Regions from separate parts of the Bacillus sp. C28GYM-DRY-1 genome, predicted to be linked through region 1. Evidence: predicted binding sites of a transcription regulator. Region 1 holds the regulator's gene; the other holds the start of a gene.
What was found. Region 1 encodes NrdR, which represses ribonucleotide reductase genes. Its sites were predicted from a motif close to AACACNATATATNGTGTT; they were not measured.
Positions count from the first base shown of each region.

Region 2: a site for NrdR is predicted at 1,935-1,952, ahead of nrdI (class Ib ribonucleoside-diphosphate reductase assembly flavoprotein NrdI). Genes of this name have one in related genera too.

Region 1 is NZ_JAUMKF010000018.1:37,847-41,262, reverse strand. It holds gene Q3W56_RS15970 (glyceraldehyde-3-phosphate dehydrogenase) at 1-427, shown strand, start outside; gene speD (adenosylmethionine decarboxylase) at 665-1,045, shown strand; gene nrdR (transcriptional regulator NrdR) at 1,318-1,776, shown strand; gene dnaB (replicative helicase loading/DNA remodeling protein DnaB) at 1,891-3,312, shown strand; gene dnaI (primosomal protein DnaI) at 3,340-3,416, shown strand, end outside.
Region 2 is NZ_JAUMKF010000001.1:251,990-255,405, reverse strand. It holds gene nrdE (class 1b ribonucleoside-diphosphate reductase subunit alpha) at 1-1,540, opposite strand, end outside; gene nrdI (class Ib ribonucleoside-diphosphate reductase assembly flavoprotein NrdI) at 1,500-1,892, opposite strand; gene Q3W56_RS01280 (hypothetical protein) at 2,137-2,367, opposite strand; gene Q3W56_RS01275 (YmzC family protein) at 2,450-2,722, opposite strand; gene hfq (RNA chaperone Hfq) at 2,913-3,134, opposite strand; gene miaA (tRNA (adenosine(37)-N6)-dimethylallyltransferase MiaA) at 3,174-3,416, opposite strand, start outside.

The DNA.
Region 1 (3,416 bases):
GGCATGCGGTGAATCCATTATTCCGACGACAACAGGAGCGGCAAAGGCGCTTTCGCTCGTGCTCCCGCATCTGAAAGGAAAGCTTCACGGCCTTGCCTTGCGCGTCCCCGTTCCGAACGTCTCACTGGTTGATCTCGTTGTCGATCTCAAAACTGATGTAACGGCTGAAGAGGTAAACGAGGCATTTAAACGGGCTGCCAAAACTTCGATGTACGGCGTTCTTGATTATTCAGATGAACCGCTCGTTTCCACTGACTATAATACAAATCCGCATTCAGCGGTCATTGACGGGCTTACGACAATGGTAATGGAAGACAGTAAAGTAAAGGTGCTCGCATGGTATGACAACGAATGGGGCTACTCATGCAGAGTTGTTGATCTGATCCACCATGTAGCTGCGCGCATGAAACATCCGTCTGCTGTATAAAATAAGGTCATGGACGCATTTTGAAGAAAAAACCCTTAACAGCATATTTTGAAAAAACGCACCTTGCAAATTAGACTTAAACACAGTATACTATTTTTCGTGAACTTCTTGCTTGAGACTGTTTCGGAATTACTTAAAGGGTTAGGACCTCTCCGGACTAACTTTCCCCCGTGGTAAATGGCCGACCCAGTTGTTGGAATTTCACTTTTTAATTCTTGTTAAGGGGGGTCCATGACTATGGAAACAATGGGGCGTCACGTTATCTCCGAGCTATGGGGATGCGATTTTGATAAGCTGAATGACATGGATTTTATTGAAAAAACGTTTGTAAATGCTGCTCTAAAATCAGGTGCTGAGGTGCGCGAGGTTGCATTTCACAAGTTTGCACCGCAAGGCGTAAGCGGAGTTGTGATTATTTCTGAATCACACTTAACAATTCACAGTTTTCCTGAGCACGGATATGCGAGCATTGATGTTTATACTTGTGGAGACTTAGATCCTAATGTCGCTGCTGACTACATCGCAGAGGCATTACATGCTGATACAAGAGAAAACATTGAAATACCAAGAGGCATGGGGCCTGTGCAAATTAAACAGGCGCAAGCGAAAGTACTATAGTAAACACGAACACAAAGGGAGCTGAAGCTAGAAAGCCATTATGCGCTTTTTAGCTTATGCTCCTTTTATTTTTATAAAGAAACAAGGTGGTCAAGCTTTTTCTTTTTTCATTTTTTTTGTAAAATAAGAAAGAGATTTTCACAAACCACCAGATGCTGTAGACACAGCTCTATACAACGGCTCTCCCGACAGATGCATTCACATCTATTTTTAAAAGGCGGAGGCTGCCGAACATACATTGCAGGGAACGAAATAGTTGGGAGCTGATTTTATTGAAATGTCCTTCATGCCAGCATAACGGAACGAGAGTCCTCGATTCACGGCCTGTGGATGACGGAAAATCGATTCGCCGAAGACGCGAATGTGAATCCTGCCACTACCGGTTTACGACCTTTGAGAAAGTGGAGGAGACCCCGCTCATCGTCGTGAAAAAAGAAGGTGTGCGTGAGGAATTCAGCAGAGAAAAAATGCTGCGAGGCCTCATAAAAGCATGCGAAAAAAGACCTGTTTCACTCAAAACGCTTGAAGACATGTGCTTTGATATTGAAAAAGAACTTCGCAATCAAGGCTGTTCTGAGGTGAAAAGCGAGCTCGTCGGAGAAATGGTGATGGACCGGCTGGCTAAGGTTGATGAAGTCGCATATGTACGGTTCGCGTCCGTCTATCGGCAGTTTAAAGATATAAACGTCTTTATCGACGAATTAAAAGACTTAATAAAGAAAGAGCGTTAAAAGAGCTAAGAGGATTCTTCTAGCTCTTTTCTCATGTGCAAAATTGGCATTTGATAGATAGGAGAAACGGTGTAAAATGAAAGGTAGAAACAAATTCGGAAGGTTTGAGAATGTATGGCTGACTATTGGAAAGATGTACTGCCTGTAGATCCGTATGTGGTCAAAAGCAGATCGATGCTGCAGGATATAGACAGACAAATTATCACACAACTGTATCAGCCTTTAATCGGCCCTGTTGCATTCTCTCTTTATATGACATTGTGGGGAGAGCTTGAACAAAACCGTCTGTGGGGCGGAGAGTCCACACATAGACAGCTGATGGGGATGACACAGTCTAACTTAAAAATGATCCATCAGGAACAGGGGAAGCTCGAAGGCATCGGATTGCTAAAAGTATATATGAAGGAATCCGAGCGGCAGGAGCGCCTCTTTATATATGAACTCCTTCCGCCGCTCAGGCCAAATGATTTTTTTGAAGACGGAATGCTGAATGTTTTTCTGTACAATAGAGTCGGAAAAACAAAATACCAGCAATTAAAACAATTTTTCACGCACCCGGCTATTTCAGAAGATGCGAAGGACATTACGCGGCCGTTTAATCATGCGTTTCAATCGCTGCAGCCGAGTGAATGGAAGCTCACAGCTGATATGGAGGAAACGGTGAGACTTGCGCAGGGCACAGAGTATACTTCTGTCGGACAGGCACCGTCCTACACCATAACAGAGGATGTGTTTGATTTTGATTTGTTTTTAGCGGGACTTTCTGAGACGATGATTCCGAGAAAAGCGATGACTCAGCAGGTGCGGGACACAATCAAAAAGCTTTCTTATCTGTACGGCATAGATCCTTTGCAGATGCAAAATGTCGTGATGAGCGCGATTGATGAGCGTGACGTCATTACGACGGAGGCTTTAAGAAAAGCGGCAAGTGACTGGTATCAAATCGAAAGGAACGGACAGCTGCCTGACTTAGTGGAAAAAACACAGCCGGTGCATTTGCGTGAAGGCGAAAAACCGGCGGAAGAGGATTCGCTGGACGGGAAGCTAATCGCATTGCTTGAGGCGATTTCTCCTAAGAAGCTTCTGCAGGACATTGCCGACGGAACAGAGCCGTCCAAAGCTGATCTGAAAATCATAGAAGAAATTATGTTTGAACAGAAGCTCGAGCCAGGTGTTACAAATGTGTTAATTTATTACGTCATGCTAAAAACCGACATGAAGCTGTCGAAAAACTATATCCAAAAGATCGCGTCGCATTGGGCACGCAAAAAGGTAAAAACGGTCAGAGAAGCGATGAAGCTCGCGATAGAAGAAAATCGCCAATACCTTGAATGGGCTGAAGGGAAAGCAAATCAGCCTTCGAAACGCAATTCAAAAGTGATTCGCGAAGAAAAACTTCCTGACTGGATGAAAGAAAAGGAAACAGCGTCCGATTCAGAATCCGGACAGCAGAAGCTGCAACCGCAGGATTTGGAAGAACAGAAGAAAAAGATGATGGAAGAGATGCAAAAACTGAAAAAATACTCTGCCTATTAAAGACAGAGAAGCGGGGTGAAGGAATAGATGGAACCAATCGGCCGTTCCCTGCAGGGCGTAACCGGCAGGCCGGATTTCCAAAAACGTCTTGAACAAATGAAGGA
Region 2 (3,416 bases), on a different contig from region 1:
ACGTCTCGCCCTTTTCTTTTGCGATCTCCGCAGAACGCTGGATAGAGTAGAAGTTCACCATCATAAAGAATGTGTTTGCAAAGTCGCGCGCTTCCGGGCTTTCATACGCGATCCCATTTTGCGCAAGGTACCCGTGGAGGTTCATAGCGCCGAGACCGATTGATTTCATTGCTTTGTTTGCCCGTCTTACAGCAGGCGCATTACGGATATCAGTCGTTTCAGAAACGTGAGTTAAAGAATCAGTCGCAAGCTTAACAGTCTTTTCAATCGATTTGTGCTCCATCACGTTGAGAATGTTAAGCGATCCTAGGTTGCATGAAATATCCAAACCGATTTCATCTTCTACATCGTAGTCTGTGTAAGAAGAAACTTGAGATGCCTGCAGTACCTCAGAGCAAAGGTTAGAAAATTTCACCTTTGAAATATGGTTATTCGCATGTGCTTTGTTGACATTATCCTGGAACATGATGTATGGATAGCCTGATTCAGAGCGAAGCACCGCCAGTTTTTCGAGCAATTTACGCGGGTTGATTTTCTCTTTTTTCACCCGAGGGTTGTCGACGAACTTATCGTACATTTCATTCATGTCCATTTCGTCCATGTGCTGTCCGTACTCTTTATAGATGGTATGCGGATAGAATACATAAGCCGCTTTGTCCTCACGCGCAAGCTCAACGAACTTGTCCGGAATGACTACACCGATTGAAAGTGTTTTGACGCGCACATCCTCATCGGCAGAAATCTTTTTCGTATCGAGAAAATCATTGATATCGCGGTGGAAAATGTTTAAATACGCCGCGCCAGATCCTTGTCTTTGCCCCATTTGATCAGCATAACGGAACGCGTTATCAAGAAGCTTCATGACGCCTACAACGCCTTTTGTGGCATTTTCAACATCTTTAATGGCTTCACCTTTCGCGCGAAGCTTGGACAGGTTAAGAGAAACCCCGCCGCCCAGTTTAGAAAGCTGCATGGAGATATCGATCGCTCTTGAAATATCGTTTAATGAATCATTGACTTCGAGCAAGAAGCAGCTCACCAGCTCTCCGCGGCGTTTTCTGCCCGCGTTTAAAAATGTCGGTGTGCTTGGCTGATATTCCTGGTTAATCATCAGGTTCACATATTCTTTTGCTTTCTCAGTGTCGCCGTTTGCGAAGAACAGCGCAACAATTGAGATTCGGTCCTCATAACGCTCGAGGATTTTTTTCTTGTCATTCGTTTTCAAAGCATAGTCATTATAGAATTTAAACGCACTCATGAAGGAAGGAAAACGAAACTTCTTAGCGTAAGCTGTCTTAAACACTTCTTTAATGTCTTCAAAAGAATAAAGGCTTAAGAATTCCTCTTCGTAATATTGGTTTTCAATCAAATAATCCAGCTTCTCTTTTAAATCGTGAAAGAAAACTGTGTTTTGATTGATATAATCTACAAAATAGCTATGTACAGCCTCTTTATCCTTATCAAACTGAAATTTTCCATCTTTTTGGATCATGATTTCGTTATTTAACTGGATCCATTTTGGCACTTGATTTTGTGACAACTCTTTCTACCTCCTGAGTAAACAATTCAACGTCTTTAGATGTGCCGCTGAGTTCAAATTTGTGCAAGATCGGCACCTGATATTGTCTTGAAATGGTATCGGCGCTTTTTGCAAAGTTATCGCCCCATACTTTATTGCCGCTCGCAGCGACTCCCAATAAAAGATGGGCGTATTTTTCGAGAAATAATTGTGTTGAAGCCGGTACCTGACCGAAGTTTGTCGTGTAGGTGACCAAAACAAACGGAGTGTCCAGGTGATCAATTTCGTCCACCTTGCGTATCTGCTGAAAGCCTATTTTATTCACAAACCGCTGAACATTCCCTGTTTTCGAATCAAATATGATTTGTACCACGTTTTATCACGACCTATCAAAAAATATGAATCTCTCATCACTAGCACTATATATAGTATACTACCCTCTAATAAAAACACAATATATAGATTTGTTTTTGTGGAAAATTCATATTTTGATCAAATCAGGCAATGGGGGCAGACTCATAAGGGCCCAAAAAAGAGAGCAGAACGAGAATCATTTCTCGTCCTACTCATGGTGTCGTTTTTAAGCCGATGTATATCATAACATGAAAAAAAACTGCTTAGTAGTCTAGATTTTTTTTTCTTAAGCTATCACAGCATTTTTCGCTCTCTACTGTTTCTTCTATTTCAACATCCGCACCGATCTCTTCTAAAACCGCCTTCAAAGCGCTGATAATTGACGCTTCTCTGATTAATTCTTTTCCATTTACAATGATGCTTGTTCCGTATTCATAGCAAGAATCATCTTCACAAATTTCTTCCCAATGATTCACGATCACTTTATGCTTCATTTTTTTCACCCTCTGTTTGATCTGTGTCTGTATTTAGTTTAGCGGGTAGCATTCGCTTTGTAAATTCGGATGCTTGTGAATTTTATTCAAGCCCATCATCCGGGTATTCTTTCTTCAGCTTTACCTCATTTCGCGATTCATTATACTCATAAATTTTGATATAGCCGTTCTCCACAACACCAAAATGATTATGTTCAAGCGGGAACGAGGTTGGCCGAGGCGTTTCATAGCCTGAATTGCCGCTGTCTGTTTCGATGATGGTATCTTGATTCCCGCACGCCCCGAACAGTAAAAAAACAGCTATCCACACAAGTGCAATCCTGATTCGTCTCAGTTCTGCTTCGCTTTCAAACAAGGCCGCGCCACTCCCAGTTACGATTTTTTACATGATATTCGATTAGTCTTGCATATGTTGATCTCATAAAAAAGACCGTGCCTTGCATGGTCCGCTTACCAAAAAGCTTGAAACGAAAGTGGATCAAAAAAAAATGGCTGACGGGATTCCCCCGACAGCCTCCCCATGTCTTGACATGGTATTTTTTAATCTATTCGAGTTCAAGCTGGACGTTTTTTTGCGGTGCAAATGTTGAGATCGCATGTTTATAGATAAGCTGCTGCTTACCTTCCGATTCCAGCAATACGGTAAAGTTATCAAAGCCTTTCACCTGGCCACGCAACTGAAAGCCATTCAGCAAAAAAACAGTGACATACGTATTTTCTTTCCGGATTTGATTCAAAAACTGATCCTGAATATTAATCGGTTTCATGTTTCGTCCTCCTTGATTCTCTATATCATACAGTTTCGATTAAAGTTCGAGTTTTCCTGCTATATGTTTGAAAATTTCCTTTTTTTTTAGCTCCATATCAACGGGCGGTGTCATATCGAACCAGGTAACCTGCATTTTGTTGCGAAACCACGTCAGCTGGCGTTTCGCGTACCGCCTTGAATTCTGCTTTAGCTGATCGACGGCATCAGAAAGTGTCACAAAACCGTCAAAATATGCATATAGCTCCTTATAGCCTATTGCCTGTATCGATTGACAGTCTCT